4 regions of the Brevibacterium sp. CFH 10365 genome follow, and region 2 is predicted to be linked to each of the others. Evidence: riboswitches for the same ligand, from Rfam matches in the RefSeq annotation. Region 2 holds a riboswitch; each other region holds the start of a gene.
What was found. Region 2 has a riboswitch for thiamine pyrophosphate ahead of FHG09_RS09180 (hydroxyethylthiazole kinase). Riboswitches for the same ligand answer to the same signal wherever they lie in the genome.

Region 1 (5,827 bases), on a different contig from region 2:
TCTCACGGCTGGCCCCCGGATCCATCTTCTGCGGATCGTTCGCACCGGTGCCGATGACGTAGTGGGTGTGGTGCGAGGTGTGGATGACGATGCGTCTGATCTTCGACAGGTCCTCGATCTGTCCGCCGAGCTTGCGGGCGAGGTCGATGAGCGCCTGGGCCTGGTACTCGGCCGAGTGCTCCTTGGTGTAGGTGTCGAGGATCGCGCGCTTCGCTTCGCCCTTGCCCGGCAGCGGGATGGTGTAGCGGGCCTCGGGGCCGGAGAGGATCCAGGCGATGAAGCCGTCCTCACCTTCGTAGATCGGGTTCGGTGCACCCTCGCCGCGCATCGCACGGTCGACGGATTCGACGGCCATCTTGCCGGCGAAAGCCGGAGCGTGGGCCTTCCACGACGAGATCTCGCCCTTGCGCGACTGACGGGTCGCGGTGGTCACGTGCAGGGCCTGCTGGACGGCCTGGAAGGTGATCTCGGTGGGCAGGTGGAGCAGCGCACCGATGCCGGCTGCGGCCGAGGGGCCGAGGTGGGCGACGTGGTCGATCTTGTGCTCGTGCAGACACATTCCCTTGACGAGGTCGACCTGGATCTCGTAGCCGGTGGCCACACCGTTGATGAGGTCCTTGCCGCCGATGCCCTTGTGCTGTGCGACGGCGAGCACGGCCGGGATGTTGTCACCGGGATGCGAGTATTCGGCGGCGAGGAAGGTGTCGTGGAAATCGAGTTCGCGCACGGCCACACCGTTGGCCCAAGCGGCCCATTCCGGGGAGAAGCGGTCGCTCACCGGCAGGCCGAAGATGTTGGCACCGGGATTGAACGGGTGGGTCTGGGCCTGCTCACGAGCGTGGGTCGGAGCGGACCGGCGCACGGATGCCGCAGCGACGGCAGCGTTGTCGATGACGCGGTTGATGACCATCTCAGTGACATCGGAATCGACCGGCGTCGGGTCGGATGCGACCTCGGCGATCTTCCATGCGAGCTGATCCTCACGAGCCAGGTTCTCTGAGCTCTTGTAGGTACGGACTTCATGATTGATCATGGATACCCCTTCATAGTCCTTGACCGGAAATGGTCACATAGTGCTGACACAACTGTAGGCCACGTCACTTGGCAGATCTCTGCCGGTCGGAAATTTATCTCGACATCAAGATACTTTACCCGATACGTGTCCTGGTTCACCAACAGGGGCTCCGGACTCTTCTGCCGCGAGAGAGGTTATGGGAATATTGGGTCATGACCCGGACTGCACTGGACTTCGATGAGAACTGGTTCGACGACGCAGAGTACGCACGCCTGCGCAGACGCATGCCGATCCCCTATGTCAACGCCATCCCCGTGCGGGTGGGCGAGAGCGGCAATGTCGAGCGCATCGGCCTGCTGCTGCGCAGCCTCGAGGACGGCACCCTCGGACGAGAGCTCGTGGGTGGGCGGATCCGCTTCCACGAGACCATCCGCACCTCGCTGATGCGCCACGCCGAGAACGACCTCGGCCCGATGGCGCTGCCGGTCATTCCGCCTGCGATCAGCCCGTTCCACATCGCCGAATACTTCCCCACCGAAGGTTCGGCCCTGCTCCATGATCCGCGCCAGCATGCGATCGCCATGTGCTTCATCCTCGAGGTCCGCGGCGAATGCACTCCGCGTGCCGATGCGCTCAGCCTCGATTGGCTGACTCCCGAGGAGACTCTGCGTCCCGACATCGTCGGCGAGCTCTGCTACGGGCAGGACCATATCCTGCGCATCGCCCTGGCTCACCTGGGCTTCCGCGTCTGAGGTCCGGGCCCTTGCCGGTGAGACGAAGATTCTCGCCGCACACGTTTTTCTACATAGCGTAGAACTCTGTTGGTAGACTGAAAGCGACGCAGACGATACCGCCAGTCGGGGCCGTCGTCGGCGTCTGGGTTGGACAGGCCCCGATCGAGAGGTGCGAGATGTCTGCTCAATCCAGTTCGTCCGAATCCGGCCTGAACCTCGAACTCGGCGTCCTCGTCGGCTTCGACGGCTCCGAACTCGCCGCCCGGGCTGTCCGCTACGGCGCCGTCGAGGCCGAACGCCGCAAAACCGTTCTCACCGTCGTCACCGCCTATGAGCTGCCGACGATGATCTATCCGAATATGGCCTCCATCCCCAGCGAACCCGAGGATGACAAGGCGAAGAGGGAAGCAGAGAAGACACTCGCCAAGGCGGTCGAACTCCTGGGCGACTACTCCGGTGAGACGTCCTTCCGCACAGCACCCGGCAATTCCGCCGGTGCGCTCGTCACGCTCAGCGCCGACGCCGAGGTCGTCATCGTCGGTGCCCGCGGGCGCGGCGGCTTCATGGGCCGCGTCCTCGGATCCGTATCCACGGCTCTGCCGGCCCATGCGAACTGCCCGACGATCGTCGTCCCCGAACGGTCGACCTCGGAATCCGCAGACAAGGCTCCGGTGGTCGTCGCCGTCGACGGTTCGGACACCGGTCGGGTCGCCATGTTCACGGCTGCCGCCGAGGCCGCTGTGCGCGGGGCGGAACTCGAACTCGTCGCAGTGCTGCCGGCCGGCGAGGAATGGCTCTACTGGTACCCCGACCTGGAACTCAGCTCCGAGGTCACCGCACGTCGGCAGAAGCAGCTGACCGAAGGGCTGGAGAAGGAGGCCGGAACTCTGTCCGAGCAGTTCCCGGATCTGACGGTGACCACCTCGGTGCCGGTCGGCGACCCCACCGAGACGCTGGTCGAGATCACCTCACGCGCACAGCTGACTGTGATGGGCACTCGCGGGCGCGGACGGATCCGCAGCGCTCTGCTGGGATCCGTCTCACGCGGCGTCCTCAACCACGCCGAGGGCCCGGTCATGGTGGTCTGATCAGCAGCGTCCGGTCGTTCGAGACCCGTCGACGAGCAGGGGCACGGGAAGTGAACCGGTCGCGGCCGCCGCCGCGCTCCTCTGTTGTACAGTGGTGGCTACGACAGGGGAGCGCCGTCAGGGGCGCTGAGAGTGCAGAGGAAGCTGCAGACCCTCGAACCTGATGCGGTTAGCACCGCCGAAGGAAGTCGAGACTCTTCACCCCTCCTTGATCAGAGGAGGCGAAATGCCGAATACCACCACACCGAAAACCGTCCCCACCGCTCGCGCCTTCACCGCGGCGCCGAAATCCAAGCAGTGGCGGGTGGTCGACTATGTCACCACCGCAGTGCTCGGCATCGCCGTGGGACTCGTATTCTGGGTGTTGGCCCTGAGCTGGAAGGTCCTCGAACTCGCCTTCCAGGCCTTCCCGCCGTCGATCGGCCTCATCGCCGGCCTCTGGGTGCTGGCCGGCCCGCTGGCCGGTGCGATCATCCGCAAACCCGGTGCCGCGCTCCTGTGCGAACTCATCGCTGCCATCGTCGAAGCCGTCCTCGGTTCGCACTTCGGAGCGACAGTTCTGCTCTCTGGACTGCTGCAGGGCCTCGGTGCCGAACTCGTCTTCGCCGCTTTCGGCTACAAGCGCTTCACCCTGTGGGTCACCGCGGCTTCGGGCATGCTGGCCGCCGCGTTCATGGCGGTGAGCGAGAACATCATGTACAATGCCGAATGGCAGTTCGGCTTCCAGGCGATCTACGCCGTGTGCGCGATCGCCTCCGGTCTCGTCATCTCCGGAATCGGCGCATGGTTCGCCTACCGGGCGATCGCGGCCACCGGGGCGCTGAGCTCCTTCGCCTCCGGTCGTCTGCGCTGATGGCGCTGCCGATCACGGCCGCAGGCTTCTCATGGACCCACACCGACCGTGACGAGCCGGCGATCGGTCCGCTCGATCTTCAGATCGCCGCCGGTGAGAAGGTGCTGCTGCTCGGTGCCTCCGGGGTCGGGAAGTCGACGTTCCTCCATGCCGTCGCCGGTGTCCTGCCCGTGGAGTCCGGTGAGGCCACGGGTGAGCTCCTCGTCGGCGGCGAGGCACCGGATCCTCGCCGAGGCAGCACCGGGCTGGTCCTCCAAGATCCCGATTCGCAGGTGATCTTCTCCCGCATCGGCGACGATGTGGCGTTCGGAATGGAGAACCTCGGGCTCCCGGCGACGGTCATCGAGGCCCGGGTCCCCTCTTCCCTGCGGGCGCTGGGACTCGATCTGCCGCCGGAGCATCCGAGTGCCGCCCTCTCCGGTGGGCAGAAGCAGCGGCTGGCACTGGCCGGCATCCATGCGATGGCCCCGGACGTCATCGTCCTCGACGAACCCACCGCCAATATCGATCCCGCCTCGGCGGCCGAGGTCCGCGATGCCGTGCTCACCGTGCAAGCCGAGTCCGCGGCGACCATGCTCGTCGTCGAACACCGGGTGGAGCTGTGGATCGACCACGTCGACCGGGTCATCGTGCTCGGCCGCGACGGAATCGTCGCCCAAGGTCCGCCCGATCAGATCTTCACCGATCCGGAGCTCGCCGACACCCTCATCGGCTGCGGCATCTGGATGCCGCAGGACTCCCCCGCCCCTCGCCGAGGCGGCCGTTCGGTGTCCCCGTCCCCGCTGTCGGCGACATCTCGGGCGGGGCCCCCGTCAGGCAGTGACGGCGAAACCGAGAGGATCTCCGGCCGCCTCGGCGAGGTTCTGCTGCGCGCCGATCAGCTCAGTGCTGCTCGTCCGCGCATGCGCACCCCGGCGGCGGCCGATCTGGATCTGAGTCTGCGGTCCGGTCAGGCGCTCGGGATCGTCGGAGCCAACGGGGTCGGCAAGTCGACCACGGCCTTGACCTTGGCGGGGCTGCTGCCCGAATTCTCCGGTCAGGTCATCGCCGAGGCGGCGCTGCGGGAAGGTGCCAAGCGGGCTCGCCCGTTCGCCTGGCCGTCGAAGCAGTTGGCGGCGCGCATCGGCATGGTCTTCCAGGAACCGGCTCATCAGTTCCTCACCTCGAGTGTGGCTGCCGAACTCGAGCTGGGTCCGCGGCTGGCCGGCTGGTCTGCCGCCGAGTCGCAGGCGAGGGTGGCCGAGCTGCTTGAGGGTCTCGGTCTCACCGAGCTCGCACGCGCGCATCCGCAGAGTCTGTCCGGTGGTGAGAAGCGTCGCCTGGCGGTGGCGGCGATGCTGGCTCCCCGGCCACGTGTGCTCGTCGTCGATGAGCCGACTTTCGGTCAGGATGCCCTGACCTGGGCGGGGCTGGTGGAGATGTTCCTCGATGCCTTGGACCACGGATCCGCAGTGGTCGCGGTCAGCCATGATCATTCGTTCCTTGAGGCCATCGGCGCCGAATTCCTCGAACTCGGTGACCGCAGCAGCGCAGAACGAGGCGCCGTCTGCGAGCCGGATTCGCGTCTCAGGGCCGGTGATCGCGGTGAGTGAGAGTCTCGATCAGCATGTTCGCCCCTCCCCCGAGGCTGCCGTTGAGGATCCGGGCCGACTCATCCCCACGGTGCGCTCTACCGCTTTGGCTCGGTGCAATCCGCTGACGAAGATCGGTGTCGCGCTCATCCTCATGGTGGGAGCGCTGCTGAGCATCGATCTGGTCTCTGCCGGGGTGGTGCTGCTCGCAGCAGTGCTGGCGCTGCCGGCGACGGGACTCGATCTGGTGGCCGCGGCCACGAGGCTGTGGTTCCTCCCGGCGGGTGCTCTGCTCGCCGCCTGGGGCACGGCTCTGTTGGCGGAGAAGACCGGAGACGTGGTCGTCGACTTCGGACCCGTTCTGTTCACCACGGGTTCGCTGGCCGCGGCCGCGGCGATCTTCGTCCGTGCACTGGCCCTGGCGATTCCGCTCATCGTGCTCGCGTCGACGATCGATCCGCGCGATCTGTCCGATGCGCTCATTCAGCATCTGCGTCTGCCCGAGGTCGTCGTGGTCTCCGTCCTAGCGGCGTCCCGTCTGCTCGGACTGCTCGTCAGTGAGTGGC
Region 2 (5,827 bases):
GAGGCTTTGAATCGGGCGCCTTCCGCGGTGAGCTCCTCCAGCGCCGAGGCGAGTCGGGCGTCGGCGAGCAGCTCTGCGTGCATCTCCTCTTCGACGGTGATCGCCTCGGCGGCGGATCCGGCCCAGAACCGGGATTCGTCGCGGTCGACGGTCTTCGCGGCCAGGAATGACATGGCCTTGGCATACCCGTTGAGGTACAGGCTGTCCTGTGAGATGTAGTTGACGAACGCCTTCGGATCGAGGCTGCCATCGGCGAGCTGGGAGAGGAACGGCAGCGCTTCGATCTGCTTGACGATAGGGCGGACCCGGTCCCACAGCTGGGTGGTCAGCGGGCCTGCGGTGTAGTTGACGGTCATGGGAACTCCTTCGTACTCGTGTGACGTGGTGATTCGCGTGACGTAGCGGTGCTGGTGGCGCGGGTCGGGGCTGGTCATGCGGGTTGGGACTGGTCAGGCGGGCTGGGACTGGTCAGATGGATCGGTGCTGGTCACGCGGGTTGGCCGCGGACGATGTCGACCTGGTGGTCGACGGGTCCGTGAGCGCCCTCCGGATCCAGGCTCAGCTGCCAGTCCGCAGCCGAGTTCAGTGCGCGCGCAAGAAAGTCGAGCGCATTGCCGACAGCCTCGCCGAGGAGGTCGGGCCCGATTGCTGCGCGTTCGCGGCCGAGGACGGCCACCTCGGCGGTGATCGCGGCCGAGAGGGTGCACCCGGTTCCGTGCGTGTTCGGGGTCGTCACGCGGGGGTGGCTGAACTCGCGGACCTGGCCGTCGGCGGTGGCGAGGATGTCGATGACCTCGTCGTCGCTGCCGTGCCCGCCCTTGAGGAGAACCGCGCCGGGACCGCGCTCGAGCAGGCGCCCAGCCTGGTCACGCATGGTCTCAGCGGTCTGCGCCTCTGGTTCGTCATCACCGATGAGCAGGGCCGCCTCGGGGAGGTTGGGGGTGATGAGGTCGGCGACGGGCAGCAGGTGGGTGCGCACGGCATCGACGGCATCGGCAGCCAGGAGGCGGTGGCCGGAAGTCGCGATCATCACCGGGTCGACGGTGAAGAAACCGAGCTGGCCTGCGGCGGCGCGGGCGACGACGAGGTCGACGAGCTCACGGCTGCCGAGCATCCCCGACTTCGCCGCATCGACGGGCAGGTCGTCGAGCACGGAGTCGAACTGATCGGCGACGAAATCGACGTCGATCGGGTAGACGTGGGACACCCCGTGGGTGTTCTGGGCGACGAGGGCGGTGATGACGGTCGTGCCCATGGTCCCCCGCGCAGTGAAGGTCTTGAGGTCGGCGTGGATTCCGGCACCCCCGGAGGGGTCGGTGCCGGCGATGGACAAGGTGATCGGCGGCCGGGTGGTCACTGGACGCCTCCGGTGAATGCGGCGAGCAGTTCCTCAGCCGCAGTCTTCGGATCCTCGGCCATGCAGATCGCCGAGACCACACAGATGCCGAGCAGCCCCCGTCCCTGCAGGTCAGGAGCCCGGTCGGCGCTGATGCCGCCGATAGCAACAGCAGGGATGCCGGCTTCTGCCACCAGTTCGCCGAGGCGGTCCGGTCCGATGCCGTCCGGTGCGTCGGCTTTCGTGGAGGTGTCATAGACCGGACCGATGCCGACGAGGTCGACGACGCCGGTGTCGCGGGCGGCGGCGAATTCTTCGCTGTTCGCGGCCGAGAGACCGATCAGCGGTGCCTCGCCCAACGTGGCGCGCACCTCGGCGACGGTGGCATCAGTTTGGCCGACATGGATGTGCACCGTCTCGCCTTCGTCGATGAGGCGGCGGGCGACTTCGACGCGGTCGTTGAGGACGACGGGGACCGTGCGGTCGGTGTCGCGGGTGGCGGCGTCGACGGCGGCGATGACCTGGCGGGTGAGCGAGTAGAAGTCTCCGTCGTCGATGTCCTTGTCGCGGACCTGGACGATGCCCACTCCCCCGGCGACGGCGGCCTGCACGGTCTCGGCGACGGTGCGGCCGGCCGCCTCGCACTGGGCGGAGTCGGTGACCAGATAGAGACTCGTGTCGATTCCGGCGAAGCGGTCGTGGGAGTCGGTCTGGTGCGCGCTGTCAGCGGTGTGCGCGGATCCGGCGGTCATGCCTGGGCGCCTTCGCTGGCGGCGAGGGTGTCGAGGCTGACCCTGGCCTGTGCGAGCCGGTCGCCGTCGACGGCGTGGAGCGCGTCGAGGAAGTTCACGGAGTAGCTGCCCGGACCCTTCGCTCCCTCGGCGGCGAGTTCACCGGCGACCGCGAAGTGGGCGTGGGCGGCGACCACGGCTTCGAACCTCGCCGAGGCGGCCCCACCGTTCGCGGACTGCTCCGCCGAGTTCACGGCTGAGGCGTCGGCGCCGGGATCAGCCAGTCCGCTGCGCGATGCGGCCAGGTAGGCGACGGTGACGGCGCCGAGCGAGCAGCCGGTGCCGATGACCAGCGGCATGAATTCGTGGCCGCCTGAGATGCGGGCGACATGGTCGATGCCGTCGACGTGGGCGACGACGGCGTCGGTGGGTCCGGAGACGGCGACGATCGCGCCGGTGTCCCTGGCCAGCTTCGCGGCGGCGGGAAGAACGGCATCGACTTCATCGGTGGAGTCGACTCCGCGTCCGCCGAGGCCGACTCCGGCGAGCGCTGCGATCTCGGAGGCGTTGCCGCGGATGGCGGTGGGGTGATCGGCGGCGGCGCGGCGGATGCGGGAGGTGCGGAAGTCGACGGCACCGACGCTGACGGGATCGAGAGCCCAGGGCTTGCCGGCGGCGTTCGCGACGTCGATGGCGGCATCGGCGGCGAGCAGCTGGTGGTTCGATGCGGTTCCGAAGTTGACGAGGACTCCGCTGGCGATTCCGGCGAACTGCCCGGCATCGGCCTCGTGATCGAGCATCGCCGGGGACGCGCCGACGGCCAGGAGCACATTGGCGCTGAACTGCTGCACGACGGTGTTCGTGATGCATTGGATGAGTGGATTGCTTGCGCGCAGTCGCGCATTCGCAGAACGCAGGTCGAAGTCAACCATGACGATCCCTTCGCTAGTATGGCCCAGATCAGGTTCGATGGGTGTTCTCTCAGCCTCGGTGTCCTCCGTGCGCATCATCTTGGTGCGAACGGATCCTCATGAGGCACCCCATGTCATTGGCTCCGACTGTATCAGCCCGGCCGAGGCACGGCGACTCCTCCGATGTCGGCGCCGCCCGCCTCCTGCCCTACCCCCGCCCGACGTACCTCTGGCCGCGACGGCTGAGCGCATCGATGACGACCGCAGCCAGCAGAACGACTGCGGTGATGATCTGCTGCGCATCGGAGTTGAAGCCGATGAGGGACAGCCCGTTCTTGATCGCGCCGACGACCAGGGCACCGAGCACTGCCGCCCACGCGGTTCCACGACCACCGAAGAGCGAGGTGCCGCCGATGACAGCCGCCGCGATCGCATCGAGCAGATCTTGGGTACCGACGAGTGTCGATCCCGCGTTCGTGGTCACACCGGTCTTGATGAACCCGAAGAGTGCGGCGAGCACACCGGCGGCCATGAACACGCTGATGCGCACCCACGTCACGCGGATACCAGCGCGCCGGGCGGCCTCGACCTTGCCGCCGACGGCGTAGATCGAACGTCCGTAGCGGGTCTTGCGCAGAACGAGGTCGATGACGATCGCGATGACGAGCATGAGGAAGAACGGCATCGCCAGACCGAAGTCCTGATTGACGAGGATGAGGAACCCGAACACGATGATCGTCAGCACTGCGATCCGCACGAACACCGAAGTCCAGCTGGGCGCGTCGAGGCCCTCGCTGTGTCGTCGCATCTTCGAATAGATGATGCCGCCGCCGAAGCCGATGGCTGCGATCGCGCCGAACGCATATGCCCAGAGCGCCGGGAAGTAGAAGCTCGAGAATTCGAAGGCGAAGGTATCGGCCATCGACAGGTTCTTCTGCGTGCCCAACGTCGTCAGCGTCAGCCCGGTGTAGGCAAGCAGCCCGGCCAAGGTCACGACGAACGCCGGTATTCCGACCACGGCGAAGAACCACCCCTGGATCGCGCCGACGACCAGGCCGAGCAGCAGCATGATGATCAGAGCCATCACCGGCGGCACGCCCTGTCTGACCACGAGCACGCCGAGGAGCGAGGCCGCCAAACCGCCCAGTTGTGCCAAGGACAGGTCGATCTCACCGAGGAGCAGGATGAGGTTGATGCCCAGAGCGAGAATCGCGATGTAGGCAACCGTCGTCGAAAGATTGACGAGGTTGGCCGGGGAGATGAACTTGCTGTTCGCCGATTGGAACACGATGACGATGACGACGAGCGCCAGGATCACCGGCAGCGAGCCGAGCTGTCCCTCTCGCACACGACGGATGAAGGTCGCCAAGAAGCCCTCATGAGAGATTCTTTCGTCTGTGATGAAGGAATTTCGGGTCATCGGCGCTCTCCCCTTCGTGTCGCCCTCTGGGTCACGACATTGTCACTGGCCCCCGTGATCGCGGCCACGAGCACATCGGTGCGCTCATCCCCGGCGAAGTCGCCGACGTCCTTGCCCAACCGCAGCACGTGGACACGATCGGCGACGGCCTGCACATCGGCCATGTTGTGGCTGACGAGCAGCACTCCCAGATCGCGCTCCTTCAGCCTCTCGATGAGGTTGAGCACCTCGGCCGTCTGGGCCACACCGAGGGCGGCCGTCGGTTCGTCGAGCATCACCAGAGAGGGTTCGCCGAGGAGGGACCGGGCGATGGCGACCGTCTGCCGTTGGCCGCCGGACAGGGCCGCGATCGGCACCCGTACGCTCGGGATCTTCGCCGACAGGCTCCGCAGCAGCTCCCATGACTTCGCTTCCATGGCCACCTCGTCGAGCACGGCTCCGCGGGTCTTCTCATGCCCGAGGAACAGGTTGGCCACGACGTCGAGGTTCTCGCACAGCGCCAGATCCTGGAACACGGTGGCGACTCCGGCCTTCTGCGCGTCCTTCGGGGAGGAGAACTTCTGCGTCGTGCCGTTCATGATGAGTTCACCCTCATCTGCGGTGTGGACTCCGGCAATGACCTTGATCAGCGTCGATTTGCCGGCGCCGTTGTCACCGACGAGGCCGACGACTTCGCCGCGACCGACGGTGAGATGAATGTCGGTCAGAGCCTGCACGGCTCCGAATCGCTTATTGATTCCGCGCATCTCGAGCACGGGTTCGCTGCCGTCTCCCGGCGGCCGCGATGCTGCTGGACCCGGTTCGGGTGTCTCAGATGTCATCTGTTCCTACTTGTCACGGTTGTCGGCGCTGACTGCCGGCGACCTCGTCTCGGTCGCCGGCAGGTGGGCTGTCTCTGCGCGTCTGCGTCTGTGCAGAAGCGCCTGACACACGGTCATTTGACGCCGGCATCCTCGCAGAGCTTCTCCACCTTGCTGGTGCAGATGTCGGAGGCCTTGATCTGGTCGCCGACGATATCCTTGATGGTGTCCTTGGTGACGACCTCGGCCTCGACGAAATCCGTCGGAGTGTCCTTGTAGGTCGTTCCTGCCTCCGGCTTCTCTCCTCCGGCCAGCGCGACAGCAGCCTTCGCTGCGAATTCGGCCTGCGGCGGGATCGACTTGTAGATCGTGGCGTACTGGTCACCCTTGAGGATGTTCTGCAGACCATCGACCTCGGCGTCCTGGCCCGTCACGACGGGGTCGACCTTGGCTCTCTTCGTCGCGGCGATGACGCCACCAGCGGTTCCGTCGTTGGCCGCGTAGATCGCGATGGGCTTCTCGTCGGCGCTCTGCAGCTGACCTTCGACCCACTGGCGGGCATCGTCGGGGTTCCAATCGAGGGTGTCGTGGCTGCCGGCGATGTCGACGCCCGCGTCCTTGAGCGTCTC
Region 3 (5,827 bases), on a different contig from region 2:
GACACAACACCGGTGGCGATGTCGCCGCCGATGTAGTTCTGGTTGTGGCTGGCCATCTCGGAGGCGGGGATCGCATTGTGAGCGACGATGCGGTCGCGGAAGCCGGGGGCGAAGCGTTCGATCTGCCGGGTGATGTACTCGGTCGGGTCGAGCGGGCAGTCGAATGGGACATGGCAGTACGTCCACAGCGGCCGCAGTCCGCCCACCTCGCGTGAGGGGTCGAAGACGGTGGGGTCTGAGACGAGGCAGACGGGGTCGGCCGGCATCCGTCCGGACATCACCTGTGCCTCGGCGGCGGCCATCTGGGCTCGGGTCCCCCCGACGTGAATGGTGCCGGCCCGGCCCACTTCGGGGTCGGACCAGGGGACCGGGCCGTCGAGGACGAAGTCGACCTTGGCGGCGGCGTTGCCGTGCTTGAACGAACGCAGGCTGTGGTCGACCTTGCCGGGAAGCAGTCCGGAGAAGATCTGGGCGGCGTTCAGCGCCGAGGTGTCGAGAAGATAGGCGCGGGCCGCTGGCAGATCGGAGATGTGGTCGATGCGCGCATTCGTGGTGACGGTTCCGCCGTGGGCTTCGAGATCGGCGACGAGGTAGTCGATGATCGCCTGCGAACCGCCGATGGGGGAGGGCCAGCCGTCGGCGTGGGCGACTGTGGAGAGCATCGTCGCGGTGGCCGCTGTGCCCATCGCCGGCAGTCCGCCGATCGCATGCGCGGCGACGCCGGTGAACAGGGCCTGGCTCGATTCGTGGGAGAGCGGAATGTTCCAGGCAGGACTGGCCTGGCTCAGCAGCCGCAGGCCGAACTTCACGACGTTCGCGATTCCGGGAATATCGCGCAGTGTCTCCGGCACGGAACGCTTGTCACCGAGGGAGAGCCAGATCGCGTCATCGACACGATCGAGCAGAGGGGCGAAGAAACGTCGCCATTCCGGTCCCGCCTCGCCGAGGCGGTCGACCGTTTCGTCGAGATCGTGGAACGCCAGCGCGGCGGGCTTGGCGTCGAGGGGTTGGGCGTAGGAGACCTCGGGGGTGGTCAGCTCCATGCCGCGGGCACGCAGGTCGAAGTCGACGAAGAAGGGGCTGGCAATGGCCAGCGGGTGCACGGCCGAGCAGATGTCATGAGTGACGCCCGGCGCCAAACCGAGGTCGAGGGTGCGGGCGCCGCCACCGATCGTCGACTGAGCTTCGAAGACCTCGACGGACAGCCCGGCGCGGGCCAGGGTGACCGCGGCGGCCATGCCGTTGGGGCCGGATCCGACGACGACTGCATCAACACCTGTGCTCATGAGGTCAGTCTAGGTCAGCGGGCTGGGCAGCTGCGGTGTGCAGTCCGGGGTGGCTCAGTTTTCGTACACGTTGTCGAAGAAGTCGCATTCGAGGGCGACGGCCTGGTGCCAGGTGCGACTCAGGGTCTCGGCGTCTGAGCCCTGGTCGTCGTCTGTCGGGAACACGCGTTCGAGTTCGTCGACGAGGAACTGCACCCAACCGTGGAAAGCGTCGCCTCGGTGGAGGTCGATCCATCTTCGGTGCACCTGGCGCGACGGTTTTGCCTCTTGGGATTCGGCCCAGTCGAGGTAGAGCCATTCGGCGACGACGAGGACGATCAGCAGCTGCGGATATGACGCCGAGGTGACGGACTCGTCCATGAGATCACGGAACCCCGCCGTGGGCGCCGTGAGCTCAGGGTCGAGATACCCATCGGGGAGCACTCCCAGCTCGGCGAAGGAGTCGACGAAGTACGTGTCCTCATCGGCGGCGAGCATCCCCAGCTGCCGGGCGAACCGCAGCTTCGCATCGAGCTCATCGGCATGGGCGACGCAGGCACCGAGCATGGACAGGAACGACTCGAAGAACTGATAGTCCTGCACGAGATAGTCACGCATGACCGCGTCGTCGACCGTGCCGGCGAAGAGTTCGCGGACGAATCGGTGGTCGACGGCCTCCGCCCATTGTCTGCTCGTCGACCTCATCAGTGCCGACACTGCTCCGTCGGCGGCCACGGTGATCGTCGTGTCGATGTCTGTGGTGGTCATTGCTCTTCCACTTCCTCCGCCGGTGCTCACCGGATCAGGTTCAAAGGGTCTGCGTGTGCACTCTCAGCGTCGGCTCCTTCGGCGCTCCCCTGTAGCCCCTCGACCCTACCACTCTGACAAGAACAGTTGTCAGATCGAACGAGTCAGGGCCGACCGGTCAAGGTCGGCCGGTCGAGGTCGCGGTTGTCGAGCACCCACGTCGCCTGCTCCCACGGGGTCGCCTCGGCGAAGTAGAGGCGCTGGCCGCCGACATATCGGTGGTTCGACTCATCCTCGGGGTCGGCATCGAAGCGTCCGGGAAACCGCTCATTGCCGCGAGGAACCGAGACCTCGAACGGCACATCGACCCACACGCTCGCATCCCAGAGATTGCGCAGCTCGGGACGGTGGAGGAAGATCCCTTCGACGAGGAGGACGCAGTCGCTGGGCAGGATCCGAGGTTCCGGCTCGATCGGCCGGTCCGCGTCGACGTCCCACACCGCAGCAACGATCGCTTCACCCCTGCGGAAGGGTTCGACGACCGACTCGACGAATGCGCTGTAGTCGTAGGAATCCCGGTAGAAGGTCTCCGGTCCCTTGCCGCGGGCGCAGCGAACCGCCCGCTCGTGGTGGAACCCGTCGATGCCAGCTGTGGCGACCGGACGAACCGACGCAGTGCCGGCACCGCCCGAACCCTTTTGCGCGAGACCGACGAGTTCCCGGGCGATCGTCGACTTCCCGGCCCCGTCGACCCCGTCGAGGGCCACAAGCGCACGACGCCCGGGCCCGACAGCGCGCAGCTCAGTCAGCAGATCCGTGAGTACCCGGATGCGGATGCTCACCGGGATGCGGACCCGGCGAGCGACGCGGACGGCGGGGCCACCTCGGCGAGGGTGTCGGCGATGAAATCGGCGATCCGGTCGGCGGCCGGCCGCCGACCGGCCAGCTGTTCGGCCGTTTCGACGGTCGGGTTGTAGTTCGTGTTCGTGTTGATGTCGTAGACGACCTGGCGGCCGTCGAGAGTTTCGATGAACTCGATGCCGGCGATCGCGACACCAAGATCGACCAGCAGCGTCTCGAGGTGAGCGATCAGCGGTGTCTCGGTGGTGATGTCGTCCCGGCGGGAGAACTGGCTGACCGGAGTGGCAGCGGAACTGTTCGAGGCCTCGGCTCTGGGGATCTCGCAGGCATCGGCTGGGCACAGTTCGAAGGACCCGCCGGAGACGTCGACGCGCACCGCATAGTGGAAACGGCCGCCGATGAATTCGGCACGGGTGATGAATGGCTGCGCCGGCTGCACATACTCCTGGATGAGGGTGATGCCGTCGATCGGTGCATTCGCTCCGCGGGGTGCGAAATCTGCAGCCGCGTCGGAAAGCTCCGAATGGGAGTCGAAGCGGCGGACACCGAGTCCCTTCCCGCCCTGATTGTGCTTCGTGATGAACGGGGGAGCGAAGGTCCCCGCGGCCTCGACGAGCGCCTGCGGTCCGAATGCGGCTGCGGTGCGCGGCACGTCGAAGCCGCGGCCGGCCAGCTCGCGATGCTGACGGATTTTGCTCACCTCGAGCTCGTAGACGTCGCGACCGTTGAGGACCCGGCGCCCAGCGGCGGCGAGCCAGTCGAGGACCGCGCGTCCGTACTCCTTCACATGCGGATCGGTTCGGGTGTGCGCCGACGCCGACAGCCGCGACCAGAACAGCCCCTGTGGAGGTTCGGCAGCAAGATCGATCGTGGTCTCGGGCAGCAGCCACTCGATATGAGGGACGTCGAGGCGATCGAGCGCCTCGGTGAGTGGGGCGATCCATTCCGGATTGTCGTGGATGATGTACACCGCCGGAGTGTCGCCGACAGGCAGAGTGTGAGAACTCATCGCGCACCTTCGCTTGGGGTGCCGGCGCGATCGCTCGCCCGGCGGATCTGCTCAACAATCTTACGCCACGTCATCGTTCCGCGAACAGGGTCCCTGGCGCGATTGCCGTTGCCTCTCGAGCAGATCGTCCACTGCTTGGACCCGGGGGCTGCCGGGGCCCTCGACATGTCCGTGCCGCGGCGTAGACTCGGGGCATGGCTATAGCAAAGCAGCCCGTTGTCGTGCTCGATGCTCCCGACGCCGCCGAGCTCGCGGAGTTCTACGGAAAACTCCTCGACTGGACGGTCGCGGTCGACGAGGACGGCACCTGGGCGGAAGTCACCTCCGATTCCTGGCCGCCGATCTGCATCCAGCAGGTCGAGGACTATCACGCGCCCAGCTGGCCCGGTCAGGCTCACCCGCAGCAGATGCACCTCGATGTCATCGTCGACGACCTCGATGTTGCGGAGAAGTCCGTGCTTGAGATCGGTGCGGGCAAAGCCCCCGAGCAACCGGGTGAGACGTTCCGCGTCTTCCTCGACCCGGCCGGTCACCCGTTCTGCCTGTGCAGGTCCTGACACCCGAGGAGCCCACCGGCGCCTGAAGCAGAATTCGTACCTCAGGTGGGTCCGGCTCTGCTGTTGAGCTCCTCGGCGAGATCCTCCGCCTCCTCCCGCGACGCCGCAGACGGGGTCGATCCCCACAGCGGGCGGCGGTTGCTCTCCGGCACGAAGTGGATGGCGACGAGTCCGATGACGCCGGCCGCCATGAGGTAGACCGCCGGCCACATGAGGAATCCGGTTGCGTTGATGAGTGAGGTCATCACCACCGAGGTCGTGCCGCCGAACAGCGAGATCGAAAGATTGAACGCGATCGCCAGGGCGCCGGCGCGCACCATCGTCGGGAACAGCGACGGCAGGGTCGAGGGCATCGTCGCACTGAAGCAGATGAGACTGAGTCCCATGATGAGCAGGCCGAGGAAGACGACGATGTCGCTGTGCCCGCGGACGAGCCAGAGAGACGGGAACGACAGGACGATGAGTGAGATGGCGCCGGATCGCACGACGGCCTTGCGACCGACTCTGTCCGAGACCTTGCCGATGACCGGAATGACGGCCAGGCAGCAGGCCATGACGATGATCTGCAGGATCTGCGAGGTCAGCTCGGAGACGCCGCCGCTGCCTTGGATGTCCTCAACCATCGGGAAATAGAGCGGGATGAACGACGTGAGCATGTAGTTCGTGACGTTCCAGGCCAACACGAGACCGCAGCAGGCCAGCAGATTCGGCCACAGCTTGAAGATCTCCTTGAACTCTCCTTTGACGTGGTTCTTCTGCTCCTCCTGTTCGGAGAGCCGCTCCATCTCCTTGTAGGCCGGGGTGTCCGCGAGCCTGGTCCGAAGGTAGACGCCGATGAAGCCGAGAGGCAGGGCGATGAAGAAGGGGATCCGCCAGCCCCACGACTCGAGGAATTCGGGAGTCGAGACGGTCTGGACGATCGTCGCGAACAAGGCCCCGAGGACATACCCGGTGAAGGTGCCGACCTCGAGCAGGCTGCCGAGGAACCCGCGCCGCCGATCCGGTGCGTATTCGGCGATGAAGGTCATCGCATTGCTGTACTCGCCGCCGGTGGAGAAGCCCTGGAGCAGTCGGCACGCCAGCAGCAGGAACGGCGCCCACAGACCCACGGTCGCATAGTCGGGGATGACCCCAATGAGGAAGGTGCCGGCGGCCATGAGGATCATCGTCATCGCGAGCACCTTGTTGCGGCCGATCCTGTCGGCCAGCGGCCCGAAGAAGAGCCCGCCGAGAGGTCTGACGAGGAAAGCGACGGCGAAGAGCCCGGCGACGATCACGTGTCCGATGGGGCCAGAGTCCTTCGGCAGGAAGATTCCTTCGATGACGACCGCCAGGTAGCCGTAGACTCCGAAGTCGTACCACTCGGTGATATTGCCGATGGCGGCGGC
Region 4 (5,827 bases), on a different contig from region 2:
ACACCGTCGCGGACGCATCGGGGCCCGATTCGACAGTCTCCGGGGCCGAGGTGGCACCATGGAAGGGATGTCTCAAACACATGTGTGGTACGTCAGCTACGGTTCGAACATGGCCCGCGATCGGCTCGCCTGCTATCTGCAAGGCGGGCGGCCGCCCGGAGCGATGGTGACCTATCCGGGGGCCAGAGACGGGACGCTCCCCCAGGCCGAGGCCGGGATCGAACTGCCCGGCACCATCTACTTCGCCGGCGAGTCGAAGGTCTGGGGCGGTGGAATGGCCTTCTACGACCATTCCCTGCCCGGACCGACCCCGGCCAAGGCCTACCTCATCACCGCCGCGCAGTTCGCCGATGTGGCGGCTCAGGAGATGAACCGCCCACCCGAACCCGACAGTCCGTTGGAACAGCTCGTCTTCGACCTGCCCGCCGGCAGCTCCCATTCGGTGGGTCCGGGCGGGTACGAGACCCTGCTCGTCCTCGACGATGCCGACGGTGTCCCGATGGTCACATTCACGGCCGCCCACGGTTCAGCCGATGCCGAACACACCCAGCCGCAGGAGCCGTATCTGGCGATGCTGCGCACGGGCACAGCCGAAGTCAGGGCCGCTTCTGCTGGGCAGCACCTGCCCGCAGCTGCACAAGTGTGAGATCGAGCAGCGGAGTCGCTGCTCCCAGTTCGTCTGCTGTGCGCGCCAGATCGCCGAGGATGTGCTCCGTCTCGCTCGGCAGACCGGCCGTCACGTCCCGGTAGAGGGATGAGGTGAAGGCAGACCCGTCCTCGGTGAGCATCTTCAGCGTCATCGCGTGGGCCTGCTCTGACACCGAATGTCCGGCGGCTGCCGCCACAGCTTCGAGTTCATCGACGATGGCATGCACATGCGGCCTGCCGCCGGCGTCCATGATCGCTCCGACCGGCGCACGGAACAGACAGGTGACGACTCCGGCTGCGGCGATGAAGATCCACTTCTCCCACAGTCCGTCGATGATTCCGTCGATGACCTGGAGTCTGAACCCGGGCACGTCCAGTGCTTCGATGATCCGGGCCGACGCTTCTGCGCCGTCGATGCCGCCGATGGTCATCACGGCCAGATCGGTGAGTTGAACGACGGCACCGTCTCTGATGGTGCCGACGATCTTGACGAGTCCGCCGAGCACCTGTCCGGGATAGCGGTTCTGCAGCTTCTCGATCTGGGCCATGCCGTTGAGGAACGGGACGATCGTCGTCTGCTCTCCCACAGCCGGTCCGATGTCTTCGATGACCGAGTCGAGGCCGCCTGCTTTGACCGCGACGATGACGAGGTCATAGGTCTGCGGTGCGGCGCTGAGTTCCTCTGCGGTGACCACCTCGACCTGATTCGTCCGGTCATCATCGGGAGCAGTGAAGCGCAGCCCTTCCGAGCGAACGGCTTCCGCCCGAGTCTGCCTGAGCAGGAACGTGACATTGCGACCGGCCTCGTGCAGGTAGGTGCCGAACGCTCCGCCGGTGGCGCCTGCCCCGGCGATGAGGATCGACAGGTCGGCGCCTCCACCGGTTGCCGTGGTTGCGCTGACAGCTGCTTCGGTCATCTCAGATCCTCCTTGAGCTCCCGAGCGGCCGCAGCGGGATCCTCTGCCGAGGTTATCGCACGGACGACGACGGCACGGTTCGCGCCCGCCTGCCGGATCGCATCCAACCTCTCCCCAGCTGAGATCCCGCCGATGGCGAACCACGGTGTGGCCGCCACGGCGGCGGTGGCGGTCAGCAGTTCCGTCCCCACGGAGGTACGGCCGGGTTTCGTCGGGGTCTCCCATACCGGGCCGACACAGAAATAGTCGGTCTCGGGGTCGGCATCGGCGGCGAGCGCCTGGTCGAGGGAATGTGTGGAGCGGCCGAGGACGACGTCGGGGCCGAGCACGGCTCTGGCTTGAGCACTGGTGAGGTCCCCCTGTCCGACGTGGAAGACATCGGCGTCGGTGAGGAGCGCGACATCGGCACGGTCATTGACGGAGAAGAGCTTGCCGTGCCGGGCAGCGGCGTCCTTGAGGATCTCCAGTGCTGTGATCTCGGCGCGGGCCTCGAGGCTCTTGTCCCTCAGTTGGATGATGTCGACTCCCCCGGAATAGGCGGCGTCGAGGAACTCGGCGAGGTCGCCTTGCACGGTCCTGGCATCGGTGCACAGGTAGAGCGACGATTCGGCCAATCGGGCCTCCCGCCAGGCTCTCTTCGAATGTCGCGCTGCGGTGCGCGGTGGCATCTGTGTGGTCATGGTCATAGAGTAGAGGAGTTCGCGGGAGCCTCCCAACGAGGCTGAGAGGGCGTAAGAGCCGACCGTCAGACCTGATGCGGATCATGCCGCCGGAGGGAGAAGCTGTGAGAGTCATCGTCGTCGGCGCCGGGATCATCGGCCTGTCCACGGCCTGGTATCTGCGCCGTCTGGGCGCCGAAGCCACCATCATCGACCCCGCCCCTGCCCAGGGGGCGAGCCATGCTGCCGCGGGGATGCTCGCTCCCGCCGCCGAGGTGGTGTGGGGGCAGAGTCCCCTGTATCCGCTGATGCGGGCCTCGGCGGAGATGTACCCGGATTTCGCCGCCGAGGTGGCGAGCGCCGCCGGAGCCGATCTCGGCTTCACGGATGCCGGAACCCTGGTGTGCGCCGGTGACCGAGCCGATCTGCAGGCGCTGAGGGAGCTGCGCGACGCACAATCGCGGTCCGGTTTCGCCACCGAACTGATCACCGGCAGCGCTGCTCGCCGGATCGAGCCGTCGCTGGCGCCTGCCGTGGCCGGTGCCGTGCACATTCCCGGTGATTGGTCGATCGACCCCCGTCGGGTCTCCGCCGCTCTGCTGTCTGCCCTGTCGGCCGACGCGGTGTCGCTCGTTCGGCAGCGGGTGACCGAGCTGCTCAAGGACGGCGATGCGACCGCGGGTGTCCGACTGGCCGATGGCCGCCGGATGGAGGCCGATCAGGTGATCGTCTGCGCTGGCAATGCCGTGACTGAGATCGCGGGTGCACCAAAACTGCCGATCCGAGAGGTCTGGGGTGATGTTCTGAGGCTGCGTGCCCCTGCCGAGGTGACTCCCCTGCTGACGCGCGTCATCCGCGGTCTGGTCAACGGTCGCTCCGTCTACCTGGTGCCTCGCCCCGACGGAGAGATCGTGCTCGGCGCCAGTTCCCGTGAAGACGGGCTCTCCGGCACCCCTGCCGGAGCCATCCACCGACTGCTCGCTGACGGACAGCGACTGGTCCCCGGCATCCTCGATGCGGAGATCACCGACATCACCACGCGCGCCCGGCCCGGATCCCCTGATGACCTGCCGATGATCGGGCGCATCGATTCCGGCTGTGTCGTGAGCACCGGGTATTTCCGACACGGCATCCTCTTGGCCCCGCTCGGCGGCAGGCTCGGTGCCGAACTCGCCGTGGGTGCCGCTTCCGACTGGCCACCTGACGGGACGCTCCAGTCCGTGTGCCCACAGCGCTTCACCACAGAAGACACCACCACTCACTCAGCGAGGAGCTTTTCATGACCGACCGCGAACACTCACCGACCATCGTCCTCAACGGCGAACACCATGAGCTGTCGAGCGCCACCTCGGCGCTCGACCTCATCGCCGACGTCACCGGACGGGAGCTGAACCCCGATGGGACACCTGCCGACGGCGGACGTCTGGGCATCGCCCTGGCCGTCGACGGTGACGTCATCCGACGCGGAGCCTGGTCCGGTTTCACCCTGGCCGACGGGCACACCGTCGACATCGTCACCGCAGTGCAGGGAGGCTGAGATGACCTGGACGATCGATGACGTGGAGCTGTCGTCCCGCCTCGTGATGGGCACGGGTGGGGCGAGTTCCCTGAGCATTCTCGAAGACGCCCTGCTGGCTTCGGGGACCGAGCTGACCACGGTGGCGATGCGCCGTTTCGACGCCGAGTCCCGAGACTCGGTATTCAGCATGCTGCAGCGCTTGGGGATTCGGGTCCTGCCGAACACAGCCGGCTGCTACACGGCCCGGGACGCCGTGCTCACAGCCCGCCTGGCCCGGGAGGCACTGGAGACGAATTGGGTGAAACTCGAGGTCATCGCCGATGAGGACACCCTGCTGCCGGATCCCATCGAACTCTTCGCCGCCGCCGAGGAGCTCGTCCTCGACGGGTTCACGGTCTTCGCCTACACAAACGACGATCCGGCTCTGGCCAAACGCCTGGAGGACGCCGGGGTGGCTGTGGTGATGCCGGCCGGCGCTCCGATCGGCAGCGGACTGGGCATCCTCAACCCGCACAACATCGAAACCATCGTCTCCCGTGCACAGGTGCCGATCATCCTCGACGCCGGTGTCGGCACCGCCTCGGATGCGGCCCTGGCGATGGAACTCGGGTGCACCGCGGTGCTCCTGGCCTCTGCCGTCACCCGCGCCCACGATGCTCACGCCATGGCCCGGGCAATGGCCCTGGCCGTGGAAGCCGGACACCTGGGCAGCGGGAGGATTCCGAAGCGGCCGTTGGCATTGGCATCGTCGCCGTTCGACGGAATGGTCGCAGCACAATGACCGCCGTGTCCACGACGACTCCCGCTGCCCAGGTGTCGCTGCCTCCGCTCGTCGACCCGGTGGAGGCCCTGTCCCGGGAGGAGCTGGAACGCTACTCCCGGCATCTGAGTCTGCCGGGATTCGGACTCGAGGGTCAACGACGTCTGCTGGCCGCCTCGGCGCTGGTCATCGGAGCGGGCGGGCTCGGGGCCCCGGTGCTGGGCTATCTGGCGGCCGCCGGGATCGGGTCGATCACGATCATCGACGATGATGTGGTGGAGGCCTCGAATCTGCAGCGCCAGATCATCCACCGGGATGCCGATGTGGGCCGGGCGAAGGCCGAATCCGCGGCCGCGGCACTGAAACGGCTCGATCCTGGTCTCGCTGTCCGCCCGATCGTGGGCCGGTTGAGCCCGGAGAACGCGCTCGACCTCTTCGCCGCCCACGATGTCGTCCTCGACGGTGCGGACAACTTCGCGACCAGGTACCTGTCCAATGATGCCGCAGAACTCACCGGCACCCCCTTGGTGTGGGGCACGATCTTCCGGTTCGCCGGTCAGGTGAGCACCTTCGTCCCCGCTCACGGACCGATGCTTCGCGACCTGTTCCCGGACATCCCGGAACCCGATTCGGTGCCCAACTGTGCCGAGGGAGGTGTGCTCGGGGTGCTGTGCGGAACCGTGGGGTCGGCGATGGCGACCGAGGCGATCAAGCTCATCTGCGGAATCGGTGCACCCTTCATCGGTCGACTGCTGCGCTATGAGGCGCTGTCCGGGGAGTATTCGACACTGCGGTTCTCCCCCGATCCCGAACGTCCCGCGGTCACCGATCTCACCGAGGTGGCTGCCGCCTGTGCCGCGGATCCGGACGGTGGTGAGGCGACCCGCTCCTCGGTGAACGAGATCGACGTGGCCGAATTTCGGTCCTGTCGAACCGATGTGGTCGTCGTCGATGTGCGGGAGGACTGGGAACGGGAACTGGCGGCGATCCCCGGTTCGGTGCATCTGCCTCTGGACGGTATCCGAGACGGTGGTTGGGAGGCGCTCACAGCGGCGCTCAGGGATAGTGCCGTGCGTCCGGAGTCGGCGGTCGATATCGTCATCCACTGCAAGTCCGGGGCTCGGTCAGCCGAAGCCGTCGGGATCCTGTCAGGTTCGGTGCCTAACGGCGTCCGCCTGCGCTCGCTCGCCGGCGGCATCGATGCGTGGTCGGCCGCCGACCGACTGCAGTCAGCTCGAACGGACTAGGGACCGGTGAGGTCAGGAGCCCGACCGGTCTGCCAGCATGGTTCTGAGCCCCCGTTCGCCGGCTCTCATCACGGCAC

Region 1: another riboswitch for thiamine pyrophosphate. It lies ahead of FHG09_RS15350 (ECF transporter S component); the one in region 2 lies ahead of FHG09_RS09180 (hydroxyethylthiazole kinase).
Region 3: another riboswitch for thiamine pyrophosphate. It lies ahead of FHG09_RS16515 (TenA family protein); the one in region 2 lies ahead of FHG09_RS09180 (hydroxyethylthiazole kinase).
Region 4: another riboswitch for thiamine pyrophosphate. It lies ahead of thiO (glycine oxidase ThiO); the one in region 2 lies ahead of FHG09_RS09180 (hydroxyethylthiazole kinase).

The regions. Positions count from the first base shown of each region.
Region 1 covers NZ_VIGO01000007.1:159,789-165,615, forward strand. The annotation lists gene FHG09_RS15335 (MmgE/PrpD family protein) at 1-1,033, opposite strand, end outside; gene FHG09_RS15340 (DUF4916 domain-containing protein) at 1,228-1,767, shown strand; gene FHG09_RS15345 (universal stress protein) at 1,926-2,837, shown strand; TPP riboswitch at 2,933-3,041, shown strand; gene FHG09_RS15350 (ECF transporter S component) at 3,064-3,690, shown strand; gene FHG09_RS15355 (ABC transporter ATP-binding protein) at 3,690-5,282, shown strand; gene FHG09_RS15360 (energy-coupling factor transporter transmembrane component T family protein) at 5,275-5,827, shown strand, end outside.
Region 2 covers NZ_VIGO01000004.1:119,891-125,717, forward strand. The annotation lists gene FHG09_RS09165 (TenA family protein) at 1-356, opposite strand, end outside; gene thiD (bifunctional hydroxymethylpyrimidine kinase/phosphomethylpyrimidine kinase) at 488-1,357, opposite strand; gene thiE (thiamine phosphate synthase) at 1,354-2,088, opposite strand; gene FHG09_RS09180 (hydroxyethylthiazole kinase) at 2,085-2,999, opposite strand; TPP riboswitch at 2,987-3,120, opposite strand; gene FHG09_RS09185 (sugar ABC transporter permease) at 3,187-4,398, opposite strand; gene FHG09_RS09190 (ATP-binding cassette domain-containing protein) at 4,395-5,219, opposite strand; gene FHG09_RS09195 (substrate-binding domain-containing protein) at 5,333-5,827, opposite strand, start outside.
Region 3 covers NZ_VIGO01000008.1:153,383-159,209, reverse strand. The annotation lists gene FHG09_RS16520 (phytoene desaturase family protein) at 1-1,286, opposite strand, end outside; gene FHG09_RS16515 (TenA family protein) at 1,341-2,033, opposite strand; TPP riboswitch at 2,028-2,134, opposite strand; gene FHG09_RS16510 (uridine kinase) at 2,177-2,854, opposite strand; gene FHG09_RS16505 (ATP-grasp domain-containing protein) at 2,851-3,882, opposite strand; gene FHG09_RS16500 (VOC family protein) at 4,077-4,439, shown strand; gene FHG09_RS16495 (MFS transporter) at 4,481-5,827, opposite strand, start outside.
Region 4 covers NZ_VIGO01000005.1:295,747-301,573, reverse strand. The annotation lists gene FHG09_RS12200 (DedA family protein) at 1-646, shown strand, start outside; gene FHG09_RS12195 (ketopantoate reductase family protein) at 597-1,565, opposite strand; gene thiE (thiamine phosphate synthase) at 1,562-2,245, opposite strand; TPP riboswitch at 2,257-2,360, shown strand; gene thiO (glycine oxidase ThiO) at 2,350-3,507, shown strand; gene thiS (sulfur carrier protein ThiS) at 3,504-3,761, shown strand; gene FHG09_RS12175 (thiazole synthase) at 3,763-4,524, shown strand; gene FHG09_RS12170 (ThiF family adenylyltransferase) at 4,521-5,750, shown strand; gene FHG09_RS12165 (SRPBCC family protein) at 5,763-5,827, opposite strand, start outside.